Paraglaciecola sp. L3A3: one gene and its partner. The protein of the gene in region 1 interacts with the protein of each later gene in a pairwise test. Links are inferred from orthologs where the notes say so. Each region holds a gene or a part of one and is shown on either strand. Other genes may lie near its edges.

Region 1 (8,225 bases):
TGACGCTGAATTAAAAAGAGCCCCTCACAGGTTAATCGATATTTTAGATCCTGCAGAAAGTTATTCTGTAGCTGAATTTAGACGTGATGCTTTGCAGGCAATGCAAGAAATCACAGCACGGGGAAATATTCCATTATTAGTGGGTGGCACTATGATGTACTACAAATCTTTACTTGATGGTTTGTCCCCCTTGCCTGAATCGGATGCTGCTATACGCCAAGTCATTGAGCAACAAGCCGGCGAACTTGGTTGGCACGAATTACATAGGCAATTGGCCGAAGTGGATCCTATATCAGCAGAACGTATTCATCCTAATGATCCACAAAGGTTAACCAGAGCATTGGAAGTTTACCGTTTAACGGCTCGATCTATGACTGAGTTGATGGCGACTAAATCAGCGCCGATACCCTACGAAATAAAACAGTTTAGCATTGCCCCACAAGATCGAGCTGTGCTGCATGACAGAATTGCTCAACGATTTCAGTTGATGATTGATGCAGGTTTTCAACTTGAGGTTGAAAAATTAAAACAGCGCCCCGATTTACATTTAAACTTACCTTCTATGCGTTGTGTAGGTTACCGTCAAATGTGGCAGTACTTAGATAATGAATACGATTTTATTGAAATGCGTAATAAGTCGCTTGCTGCTACTCGACAGTTGGCTAAAAGACAATTAACATGGCTACGTAGTTGGGAAAATATTTACACTCTAGACACGTTTTGTAACGACAATTTGTCAAAAGTAATACAACTAAGCGGAATTCGACTATAGTCGAGTCTATACAGCTAAATGTTTTACTGTATAATCGAATTTGCAGTAAATTTCATAATAAAAAGAAAAGGATAGATCATGGCTAAAGGGCAATCCCTACAAGACCCGTTCCTAAATGCATTGCGGAAAGAGCGTATTCCCGTATCCATTTATCTAGTTAATGGAATCAAGCTACAGGGTCAAGTTGAATCATTTGATCAATTTGTTATTTTACTCAAAAATACTGTAAGCCAAATGGTTTATAAACATGCAATATCTACAGTAGTACCTTCTCGCGCAATCCCAATGCCTAGTACAGGTCAAGCTGATTCAGACGAAGGTTAATTTGATAGGTATAGGAGAACGGCTTGTTTGACCGTTATGAAGCAGGTGAGCAAGCTGTTTTAGTACATGTAGAATTTGCCGATGAAAATAGCAAAGAAGATTTATTAGAACTACAGTTATTGGTGTCTTCTGCTGGTGTAAATGCAATTGATGTTGTGACTGGATCCCGTCAAGCGCCTCATCCTCGTTATTTTGTTGGTAGTGGTAAAGCTGAAGAAATTGCTAATGCAGTGCGAACTCTGCAAGCAGACGTGGTTATATTTAACCATAGTTTATCCCCTTCTCAAGAACGTAATCTAGAACAATTATGTCAATGTCGAGTACTTGATCGTACTGGGCTTATTTTGGATATTTTTTCCCAGCGCGCCCGTACTCACGAAGGTAAGTTACAAGTCGAACTAGCACAACTTCGGCATATCAGTACGCGGTTAATTCGAGGCTGGACTCACCTAGATAAACAAAAAGGTGGCATAGGGTTACGTGGCCCAGGTGAAAGTCAACTTGAAACTGACCGACGATTATTAAGGGCAAGGGTTAAGTCAATTCAAGGTCGTTTAGTAAAAGTTCAGAAACAGCGTGAGCAAGGTCGTCGAGCAAGAATTCGTGCAGAAATTCCAACGGTTTCATTAGTTGGATATACTAACGCAGGCAAGTCGACATTATTTAACGAAATGACTAATGCAGCTGTTTATGCGGCTGACCAGCTGTTTGCAACCTTAGATCCAACACTTAGAAAAATTCAGTTACAAGATGTGGGTTCAGCAATTCTTGCTGATACGGTTGGTTTTATTCGACATCTCCCCCATGATCTAATTGCAGCTTTTAAAGCAACCTTGCAAGAAACGCAGCAAGCTAACTTGTTATTGCATGTGGTTGACTATTCTGATGACCAATTTAGAGAGAATATTGATCAAGTAAATGATGTTTTAGAAGAAATTGAAGCTGATGATATTCAGCAATTGGTGGTATGCAATAAAATCGATAGAATGGAAGGTGTCGAAGCAAAAATAGATAGAAATGAAGAAGGTGTACCAATAAGAGTTTGGTTGTCGGCACAGCAAGGGGTCGGTATCGATTTATTGCTGATTGCGATAACTGAGTGTCTTTCTGAAAATATGGTACAACATAGTCTATCTATTCCCCCCAATAAAGGTAATTTAAGAGGGGTATTTTTTGAGATGAATTGTATTGCTTCAGAAAGTTATTCTGAACAAGGAAATTGGCTGGTGGATGTACGCATGGAAGAAAGCGACTGGCTTAGATTAATTAAAAGAGTCGATGAAAATTTAGAGTCTTATATAGTCAAATAATAAATTTATTAGTTTGTTAAAAATAACAGGCTAACAATTACAACATTTATAAACTTATTGAATTAACTAGTTGGAGAGTAATCATGGCTTGGAATGAGCCCGGTGGGAACAATAACGACCCTTGGAAAAATAAGGGCGGCAAAAATCAAGGACCGCCAGATTTAGACGAGGTGTTTAAAAACTTGATGAATAAATTTGGCAAGTTCGGTGGTGGCGATGGTAATTCATCTGGGGGTAAAGGCCTAGGTGGGATCGGTGCAATTGTTATTATCGGAATTTTAGTGGCAGCTTGGGCTGTGAGTGGTTTTTATACTATTCGTGAAGCCGAGCGTGGTGTGGTGTTGCGTTTTGGTGAGTTTAGTCACTTTGTTGAACCTGGACTTCGTTGGAAGCCTAGTCTTATCGACACAGTCAGACCCGTTGACGTGCAAACTGTACGTTCTATGCCATCTTCTGGCTCTATGTTGACGGAAGACGAAAACGTAGTGCGTGTTGAAATGGAAGTTCAATACCGTATCACAGAACCGTATAAATATAGCTTTGCAGTCACGAGTCCTGAAGAAAGTCTAAGTCAGGCTTTTGATAGCGCTATCCGTTATGTAGTAGGTCATTCAAAAATGGATGATGTATTAACTAGCGGCCGTGAGACTGCCAGACAAAGTGTACGTGATGAATTAACCAGTATCATAGAGTCCTATGATATGGGGATTTCTATTGTTGATATGAACTTCAAGGATGCTCGTCCACCTGAAGAAGTGAAAGAAGCATTCGATGATGCCATTGCTGCTCAAGAAGATGAGCAAAGATTCATTAATGAAGCTGAAGCTTATTCTCGTGAAATAGAACCTAGAGCTAGGGGGCAAGTTAACCGTATGGCCCAAGAAGCACAAGCTTATAAAGAGCGCGTGACTTTGGAAGCGCAAGGTGAAATTGCTCGTTTTGAAGAGTTACTCCCTCAATATACAGCTGCACCAGATGTGACCCGTAGCCGGATCTATTTGGAAACGTTAGAAGAAGTTTACTCTAATACAAGCAAAATTTTGGTGGATACTGAAGGTACCAGCAACATGATGTATTTACCTTTAGATAAAATATTAGAAAGACAATCTGGACCTACTATTCCAGCCAATATTCGTAGCACATTAGAAGGGTTACGTAATCAGGATCCCGATCCTCAACCTGTATCAAGTAATTCTAGAAGCTCTCGCAGTTCTAGTATTCGGACTGGGAGATAAACAATGAAGAATTTTTTAGCTCTTATTATTGTGGCTTTAGGCCTACTTACCTTTGGTTCTTTGTTTGTTGTCGAAGAGGGTAATAAAGCCATTGTTATCCAATTTGGTAAAGTACAAAGAGATAGTAGTACTGATGAAACAACGGTTTTTGAACCTGGGTTACATTTTAAATTACCGTTTTTTGATCGTGTGGTAAAACTGGATGCACGTATTCAAACTCTAGATGAAGTGCCTGATCGTTTTGTGACTTCTGAGAAAAAAGATTTAATTGTCGATTTATACGTTAAATGGAAAATTAAAGATTTTGCAAAATACTATCTAGCCACCGGTGGCATTAAAAGTAGTGCTGAAGTCTTACTACAACAGAAAGTAAACAACGGATTACGTTCTGAGTTTGGTACACGTACCATTCAACAAATTGTATCTGGTGAACGTTCTGAATTAATGGATGAGGCAATGGAACAAGCTTCTTCTAGTTCAGATGAGTTAGGTATTGAAATTGTAGATGTGCGAGTTAAACAAATTAACTTACCACCTGAAGTACGTAATTTTATATTCCAACGTATGCGTACTGAGCGTGAAGCTGTGGCCAGAGAACATCGTTCTGAAGGTCAAGAAAAAGCTGAGTTTATCAAAGCTGACATCGACGCTAAAGTCACAGTTATGTTAGCTGATGCAGAACGTAACCTACGTAAACTTAAAGGTGAAGGTGAGGCGCAAGCAGCTCAAATTTATGCTGAAACCTATACAAAAGATCCTGAATTTTATAGCTTTTTACGTAGTATGGACGCTTACAAGAAGAGTTTTAATTCTAAACAAGATGTAATAGTTGTTGAGCCTGATAGTGACTTCTTTCGATACATGAAAGGTCAAAAAGGTAAATAACTTTTAGTTACCAATATAATAAAAAAGCGCCGAATGGCGCTTTTTTTATAATTACAGATTGGTAATACTTGTTTTGTAAACTGCGGGTTAGTCAGCGCCCGTAAATTTGTCTGGTCCCATTATTCGTTGATAACGTTATCCATAGAGTCTAAAAAATTGCAAAACCCTTCGAAAGGCAGAGGTTTACTAAATAAATAGCCTTGACCTATGTTGCATTGGTTTGCGATTAAAAAGTCTTTTTGTATCTGGGTTTCAATTCCTTCGGCAATAACACCTAATTTTAAGCTTTTGGCCATAGATATCACTGCCAAAATAATTGCTCCCTCACAGTCTCGACTTTGGTTATTTCCCGTTAAGGCCATAATAAATGAACGGTCAATCTTGATGTGATCTATAGGTAATTTTTGCAAGTATGATAATGAACTATAACCTGTGCCAAAATCATCAATCGACACACTCACACCAAGAGTACGTAATTCACTTAATAAATAATGTATCTTGTCATAATTATCGATTAACACCCCTTCAGTTAACTCTAGCTCTAATAATTTGGGAGATATGTTTTCTTTATTTAAGGTGTATTTAATAAATTCTAATAATTTTTGTTCTGTAACTTGGCGTGGAGATAAATTAACTGTTAGTTTTATTTCAATATTTTTCTGTTTAAGAACAGATAATATTCTACAAGCCTCTGCTATTACCCACTTGCCAATAGGGATGATTAAGCCAGTTTGTTCGGCTAAAGGAATAAATAGATCTGGAGGGACAAGTTCACCGTTTGATAGTCGCCATCTAATTAGGGCTTCTGCTTTTACTATTTTATTAGCGGAGATATCAATTATGGGCTGAAGGAATAATTCAAACTCATCATTTTCAATAGCATTTCTTAATGAATCTTCCATTTCAATACGTTTTAAAGAGGCTTCTACTAATTCTTTCGAGTAAAACTCTAAACCACTTTTGGTATTTTTCTTTGCAGTATATACAGCTAAATCTGCATATTTCATCAGCTCTTCAGCATTGTTTGAATCTTTCGGATAAGCCCCTGCGCCAACGTTTAATCCTACTTCACATTTTATATTTGAATCAAAGTAAAAGGGCAATGAACAAGTACTAATTAAATCATCGACGAATCGACAACATTGGATTTGGTCTTCAGCAGAAAATTGACTATGTTGGTGGTCGAGTTCCATTATTATGGCAAATTCAGTTCCGCCTATTCTGGCGACAACATCATCTACATGAGAGACAGATAACAAACGTTTTGATAACTCTTTAATCAAACGATCGCCAATTAGGTGCCCATATAATTCGTTTATGCGTTTAAAGTGTTTGATATCGATATAGAGTAAATAAAAGGATCTATTTCGTTTTATCTTTTTTTCTAATTGCAGCCAAAAATATTGGCGGTTTGGCAAATCAGTTAGAACATCAAAATGAGTCAGTTTCTCATTTTGTTTCAACAGAAACTTAATTTGTGTGACATCACTGACACTTAATAACCAATATTGAATCGCTTGGTTGGCATCTTTAATTGGGTGTATCGCGACTTTTAACCACTTACCTTGTTCTGGTGGATTGAGCCAACACAATTCTCCTGTCCATGGGCTATAAGTATTAAATACCCTTTCATATTCAGGGTATTGTTTTTTAAATAAGCTTAAAATAAGTCTATCAACAGGTAGTTGGATTTCTATGTGGGAGTCATTAAAGAGTGAACTTAATGCAGGGTTTCCCGCCACTAATTGTAATCTAGCGTCTAAAATTGCTACCCCTAAATCTGTTTGTTCTAGGGCTTGCAATATCGGCTGTTGGATAGTTTTGGATTGATTAGTCTTAGCAAGCATAGCATTTAATTTTGTATGTAAATGATCATGCTTTTCGGTTATTTGGTCGTTAGATATTAATAATTCTCTAGCGAGCTGTAAGGTGTGTTGTTTTTGTTCGAATTTGCTTTTGAGCCTATGAATCACTAAGTAATATTTGTGCTGATTGACTATCGCATTGGCTTCTAATCTTAGTAATTGGTCTGGGATTTGTTCAGACCATATGCCTGATTCGATACTACCATTTTTTGAGGTTGCCCAAAGCTCTGCTGCATCGATTAAGAAATATTCTAGATAATGAGAGTTTTGCGAAAAAGTGAATATCTTTTTATTGTGCGTTTCGGGCAACAACTGATTTAGCCATTTTCCTTGATTATACAACACTTCAAATTCACTTTCTGAGACTCGCTCAAGTATGACGCAATCAAGTAAATCTAATTCGTGAAACAATGAAATGTCCATATCAAGGTTACTCCGTTAAAATATTCGCTATATAAGAAAACATCTCTTCAACACCTTCTCCAGTTTTTGCACTGGTATCAAAAGATTTAGAGTATGAATGTTTGATATCGCTTAATTCTGATTCAGTCCAGTGCCATGTAGTAGGTAGATCTTTTTTATTTAGAGCAAGTATTGCTGGAATATCTGACACTTCTTTGACCATTCTATATATTTCAATGCCCTCAACTAATGATTGAGAGCGAGTGCAGTCTGCGACTATGATGAATGCAGATGCTCCTCTTATATATTTAGGTTGAAACCCGCAGTATCTATCAATACCCTCTATATCCCAAATCATTAACTGCACTGATTCTTTATCCGTTTGTACCACTTTTTTATCAATTTTTACCCCAATAGAGGTAAGGTACTTTTCAGAAAAAATACCTTCTACAAATTGTTTAATCAGGCTCGTTTTCCCTACTCCCGAAGCCCCGAGTATACAAATTTTCTTCTGGATCATAAGGTTCTCAACAGATACGTTTTTATCATAATTATTATTTTAAATGTTTGTTGGTTAATGACTTGCATTAAAATATACCACATTAAATAGCACTTTTCGGGCGCCTTCGTCAGTTGTTTTTAAATCAATCACTCCTAAACCTATTGCATTAAGCCTATTGGCGTCGATACCTAGCTCTTGGAGTTTCAATTTTACATTGTCAGCCCGTTTCTGACTGAGAATATTATTATAACTTTCTGTCCCGACGGTATCGCTTGCTCCCATAATGACTAAACCGAGTGATAGCTTTTGTTGATCGGCAACTTGGATTAAGTTATTAAATTGTTCTTTAACTTGTATCAGCGTATTTATCCCCGCAGCTGATATTTCACTTTTTCCTTTTTCGAAAGAGATTGAGACATTGTCAATTTTAGCTATGTTTAAATCTAATATGGCGCGAATAATAGTGGGATCATCAGCGGCACTACTTTTGTTGCTATTTATTGTGATACCGTCTAGCCATTTGGCTTTAAAATTTAAGCCTAGAATTGAAGACAATTCATCTTGTAGTAGTAATTTTTCTAAACCACTGAGTTGTCCACTAAAAGTTGGCTGGTCGTTAGACCAATCAACTTCTACATTGGCAAAAGCCCTCAAGCTTTTCTGTACTTTATTTTTTATTAGCTGAGCATCTAAAGATAAATAAGCACGTTCTGTGAAATTAATATGTTCTAGAGGGATGTTATGTGAATTTAGCCATTTTGTTATGTCAATAGCTGATGGGTCTCTTAATGCTTTAAGGTTTATTTCTTTTAACCCTGTCAATTCTAACTCAGTAACTAATATGCCCGGCTCTAGATCTATTTGTTGTATCTGTTCTACAAGGTTGCTAGATTGCCAACGTATTGTGGCTAAATACCCTGCTGCAAGTAA
Region 2 (5,780 bases), 1.6 Mb from region 1 along the record:
CAAAAAACAAAGTCGCTAATATAGCAGTTGTTCTGGTCAAAAAGTTACCAGAACCAGCAGAGCCAAAAACTGTGTTAGAACCACCACCACCGAAAGATGCGCCCATATCTGCGCCTTTACCTTGCTGGATCAATACAAAACCGATCAACATTATAGCGACGATCAAATAAACAATAATTAATACTTCGTAAAACATGTGTTGCCTCTATTGATTTGCAGCTAAGCAAATACTTAAAAAATCTTCTGGGTTTAAACTAGCGCCGCCAATTAAACCACCATCTACATCTGCCTGAGAAAATAATTCTTGGGCATTACTTCCTTTCACACTACCGCCGTATAAAATAACAGTACCAGCCGCAATGTTTGAATCTTGTTTTGCTAAATATTCACGAATAAAAGCATGTACTTCTTGTGCTTGCTCAGGACTGGCTGTTTTACCCGTCCCTATCGCCCATATGGGTTCATAAGCCAAGACTATATTAGCAAATGCTGATATGCCTAGTAACGTGACTACAGCATTCAACTGAGTAGTCAGGTAATCAAACACATTGCCCGCATCACGAATTGATTCTGGCTCACCAATACATAAAATAGGTGTTAATCCAGCATCTAATATTTTTTGTACTTTTAACGCAACAATTTCATTTGATTCAAAGTTGTCTTCACGTCTTTCAGAATGACCAACAATAACATATTGGCAACCGAGTTCTTTAACCATTGAAACGGATGTTTCACCAGTGTGAGCCCCTGAGTCAAATTGACTGACATTCTGTACACCCAGCCTAACTGAACTATCAAATAAACCTAAATAAGGAGCCGGAGGACAAATAGCCCAATCCATATTCCCTAAGTCCACTTGACTCAAGCATGATTGCATTTTACCAATCAACGATTTATCACCGTTCATCTTCCAATTACCAACCACTAAAGACCTACGAATGTTTGTCTGCAAAAGATATTCCTCTTAGCATCAATAAAAAAGCGCGCGAGATATTAACTAACCCAATGAAATTATACAAGTAATACTCGCCAAATATGCTTCGCCTTTTGTCTATTCGTTCACTTTACGAACAGCATCGGCAATATATTCAGCCCAAGTACTTGAATCTTGTGCATCATTGGCCTCAACCATCACTCGAATAAGTGGCTCAGTTCCACTTTTTCGCAACAAAACTCGGCCTTTATTACCTAATGCCGTTTCGGCGTCAATCACAGATTGTTTCACCTGTTTATCTTCAAGAGGTTGTTTGCCATTGGTAAATCTGACATTGATTAATGTCTGCGGATATTTAACCATACCTTGGCTTAATTCGTATAAAGTCATTTCCGCATGCAGCATGGCCGCCAAAACTTGTAATCCGGCCACAATGCCATCACCAGTAGAAGCAGCGGCCAAATTCAATACATGGCCTGAGCCTTCGCCGCCAATCGACCAATCTTTTTGTTTAAGTAATTCCATCACGTAGCGGTCACCCACCTTGCTGCGAGCAAACGGCACGCCTAAGGTCCCTAAGGCGACCTCTAAACCAAGGTTGCTCATCACAGTACCAACCACACCACCTTTTAACATACCAGATTTTAACGCGTCCCTAGCGATGATGTAGACAATCTGATCGCCATCAATCACATTTCCTTTGTGATCCACCAACATAATCCGGTCACCATCACCATCCAAGGCAAACCCTAGATCAGCATTATTTTTCAGAACACTATGTTTGATAGCTTTCATCGATGTGGCCCCGACATTACGATTGATATTCAAACCATCAGGTTCGGTACCAATTTCAATCACTTGTGCACCTAATTCACTCAATACGTTTGGTGCTATGTGATATGTGGCTCCATGGGCACAATCTACCACTATTTTTAAACCTTTGAGGGATAAATCTGAGGGGAAGTTACCTTTACAAAATTCGATATAACGACCGGCCGCATCAGCAATTCGTGTGGCTTTACCTAGTTTGTCTGAAGCCACACATTCCATAGGACGATCCATCTGACTTTCAATGGCAATTTCAATATCATCGTCAAGTTTCATACCATCAGCTGAAAAGAATTTGATACCGTTATCATAATAAGGATTATGAGAAGCACTGATCACTATGCCCGCTTCTGAACGGAAAGTTTTAGTCAAATAAGCAATAGCTGGAGTCGGCATAGGCCCTAATAAGCCAATATTAATACCCGCAGCAGATAACCCCGCTTCTAATGCTGATTCCAACATATAGCCAGATATACGGGTATCTTTACCAATAAGGACTTTATTGGTGCCAGTTCCCGCTAAAACTTTTCCAGCGGCCCAACCTAGTTTCATTACAAATTCAGGATTGATTTTGTCTTCGCCGACTTTGCCACGAATACCGTCTGTACCGAAGTATTTTCTATCACTCATTATAGTTTCCTGTAATCCTTAACTAATGTTGTTATTTTAACTGCATCCACTGTTTCTTTGACATCATGTACCCGTAATATTTTTGCCCCACTCAATGTGGCAAGGCTAGCAGTCACTATGCTGCCAGCTAGCCGCTCATCAATATTACGACCCAGTAAATTTCCTATCATTGACTTTCTTGAAGTACCAGACAAAATAGGCACAGCTAAACTTGACAATTTATCTAAGTTCGCAAGCAATTGATAATTATGCTGCAAACTTTTACCAAATCCAAAACCAGGATCAATAATCAATTGATCTTTAGTCATTCCCGCTTTTTCGCACTCAATCATTCTTTGCTGCAAAAAATTGATAACTTCATCAGTCACATTTTCATACTCAGGGTTTTCCTGCATAACACGGGGTTGCCCCTGCATATGCATCAAACAGACTGGTACATTAGCCTCTGCCGCAGCTTGTAATGCGCCCTTTTCTTGTAACGCTCTCACATCATTAATTAAAGCCGCACCAGCCGCTACAGCGGCGGTCATCACTTGTGCTTTACTGGTATCAATTGAAACAACAGTATCAAAGCGTTCAGTAATGGCTGCAATTATGGGTAATACTCGATCTAATTCTTGCTGAAGATCAACATCAACAGCCCCTGGTCGAGTAGACTCCCCGCCTACATCAATAAAAGCAGCCCCTTCTGTTAACATAGACTCAGTGTGATACATAGCTTGGTCAAAATTTTTAAAGTGTCCTCCATCAGAAAAAGAATCAGGAGTGACATTTAAGATGCCCATTATCTTGGGCACTGACAGGTCTATGAATTTGTTTTTAAATTGCATACATGCTCAATATTTTAAGCTTTCAAATAAAAAAACGCTTTGTTAGATTGCCAACAAAGCGTTTTTATCATTTGTTCTAAAACTAACTCGTTGCGTCGCCAGGTTTTCCTACATCTGGAGTAGTAGGTTTATCGGCTTTCTTTTCTTCAGTTTTATCAGCGTCATCAGCAGCTTTTGCGCCACCAGATGGTTTATCAGAATCATCAGTCTTACCATCTCTGACCCATTCAGCTGGAAGACGAACTTCTTTACGTGCCATCAAATCATCAATTTGTTTAGCATCTATGGTTTCATATTTCATCAAGGCGTCTTTCATCGCCTCTAAAACATCCATATTTTCTTTCAATAATTTTTCAGCTAGTGTGTAATTTCTGTCAATTAATAACCTGACTTCAGCATCAATATCACGAGAAGTTTCGGCTGACATATGTGATGGAGCCGCTCCCATAAACATTTCGTTTTCGTCATCTTTATAATTGATGGGACCCATTTTCTCAGAAAGCCCCCATTGGGTTACCATTTTGCGAGCAATATCGGTAGCACGTTCAATGTCATTCGACGCACCAGTGGTTACACCGGCTGCACCCAAAGTAATTTCTTCTGCTATACGCCCACCAAATAAAGTGGCAATACGAGATTCTAATTCTTCTCGAGATGAACTGTATTTATCTTGTTCAGGTAAATACATAGTCACACCTAATGCTCGACCACGAGGAATAATAGACACTTTATAAACTGGATCATGTTTAGGTACTAAACGGCCAACAATTGCATGTCCAGCTTCATGATAAGCAGTATTGGTTTTTTCTTCTTCCGACATGACCATAGTCTTGCGTTCAGAGCCCATCATGATTTTATCTTTCGCTTTATCGAATTCATCCATACTCACCACACGTTTATCTGTGCGGGCAGCAAACAATGCAGCTTCGTTAACTAAGTTTGCTAGATCTGCACCAGAGAAACCAGGTGTACCACGAGCAATAACATGTGCTTCAACATTGTCCCCTAATGGCACTTTACGCATATGCACTTTTAAAATTTGTTCACGACCACGGATATCTGGTAAACCTACCATGACTTGGCGATCGAAACGTCCAGGACGTAATAATGCAGGGTCAAGTACATCTGGACGGTTAGTCGCAGCAATAACAATAATGCCTTCGTGTCCTTCAAAACCATCCATTTCAACCAACATTTGGTTTAAGGTTTGTTCACGCTCATCATGGCCACCACCATGACCTGCACCACGTTTACGGCCTACTGCATCAATTTCATCAATAAAAATAATACAAGGAGCTGATTTTTTAGCTTGGTCAAACATATCACGTACACGAGAGGCACCAACACCAACAAACATTTCAACAAAATCTGAACCTGAAATACTAAAGAAAGGTACTTTTGCTTCACCGGCAATCGCCTTAGCAAGTAATGTTTTACCTGTTCCCGGAGGACCAACCATCAACACACCTTTAGGAATTTTGCCGCCTAATTTCTGAAACTTACTTGGGTCACGTAAAAAGTCGACTAATTCTGAAACATCTTCTTTTGCTTCGTCACACCCTGCTACATCAGCAAAGGTCGTTTTAATTTGATCTTCACCTAATAAACGCGCTTTACTTTTGCCGAATGACATAGCACCTTTACCGCCACCACCTTGCATTTGACGCATGAAAAAGATCCAGACCCCAATCAGTAATAACATTGGGAACCAGGAAATAAAGATAGACGTTAATAATGAAGACTCTTCTGGTTGTTTACCAAACACAGCCACATTATTTTCGATAAGTTGATCCATTAACTTCATATCAAGATAAGGTACAACAGTTGTGAACTGTTCACCGTTGCGTTTAGTGCCGACAATTTCACCAGTGTCTCTATCAATTGTTGCTTGGCTAACTACGCCATTATCAACATCTTTCAAAAAACGAGTGTAGTCTGTGGCGACTCTATTTGGTTCAGAGCCAGAAAAGTTTTGGAAAACCGACATCAATACGACAGCGATGACCAGCCATAAGATTAAATTTTTTGCCATGTCGCTCAAGTTGTTAAACCTCTATTATTACTACGAGTCAAATGACTCTTTGATTGGCGTCTTGCGCTTCTTTGTTCGAAGAAGCCAGACTACTATAATTTATATCCCGTCGCTACCAGATAAACTTCTCTAGATCGGGCTCGTGATGATTCAGGTTTACGTGTTTTAACCACTCTGAACGCTTTTTGTACATCTTTAAAAAACGAATCAAAACCTTCGCCCATAAATACCTTCACCACAAAACTGCCATTTTTCTTTAATACTTGATGACACATATCTAAGGCTAATTCTACTAAATACATAGATTTAGCCTGATCAACAGCATCATTACCACTAAAGTTAGGGGCCATATCTGACATTACAATATCGACATTCTTACCATTAATTTTATTTAACAGCTCGTTAAGTACAGACTCCTCGCGAAAGTCACCTTGCAAAAAGGCCACCCCTGCTAAGGGATCCATAGGTAAAATATCACAAGCGATCACAGTTCCATCATCACCCACAACACCTGCTGAATATTGAG

Evidence for each region. Proteins that work in one complex are often made in the same cells at the same time.
Region 2: the proteins of hflC (region 1) and ftsH interact in binary tests that used the Escherichia coli proteins (3 or more experiments, as listed by UniProt). The link is inferred for Paraglaciecola sp. L3A3 from one-to-one orthologs.

The regions. Positions count from the first base shown.
Region 1 is NZ_CP047023.1:414,605-422,829, forward strand. What follows is about bases 2,773-5,585. They hold hflC (protease modulator HflC), read left to right. Parts: upstream 2,773-3,644; coding sequence 3,645-4,526; downstream 4,527-5,585. Other genes in these bases: hflK (FtsH protease activity modulator HflK), read left to right, coding at 2,773-3,641; GQR87_RS01790 (bifunctional diguanylate cyclase/phosphodiesterase), read right to left, coding at 4,646-5,585. Outside these bases: tRNA (adenosine(37)-N6)-dimethylallyltransferase MiaA, read left to right, coding at 1-772; RNA chaperone Hfq, read left to right, coding at 851-1,096; ribosome rescue GTPase HflX, read left to right, coding at 1,120-2,406; more of hflK, read left to right, coding at 2,490-2,772; more of GQR87_RS01790, read right to left, coding at 5,586-6,814; GQR87_RS01795 (Rab family GTPase), read right to left, coding at 6,822-7,313; GQR87_RS01800 (OmpA family protein), read right to left, coding at 7,368-8,225.
Region 2 is NZ_CP047023.1:2,050,839-2,056,618, reverse strand. What follows is about bases 2,785-5,712. They hold ftsH (ATP-dependent zinc metalloprotease FtsH), read right to left. Parts: upstream 5,264-5,712; coding sequence 3,305-5,263; downstream 2,785-3,304. Other genes in these bases: rlmE (23S rRNA (uridine(2552)-2'-O)-methyltransferase RlmE), read right to left, coding at 5,347-5,712; folP (dihydropteroate synthase), read right to left, coding at 2,785-3,222. In the rest of the region: preprotein translocase subunit SecG, read right to left, coding at 1-196; tpiA (triose-phosphate isomerase), read right to left, coding at 206-952; glmM (phosphoglucosamine mutase), read right to left, coding at 1,052-2,392; more of folP, read right to left, coding at 2,392-2,784; more of rlmE, read right to left, coding at 5,713-5,780. UniProt on the Escherichia coli protein: Acts as a processive, ATP-dependent zinc metallopeptidase for both cytoplasmic and membrane proteins. Plays a role in the quality control of integral membrane proteins.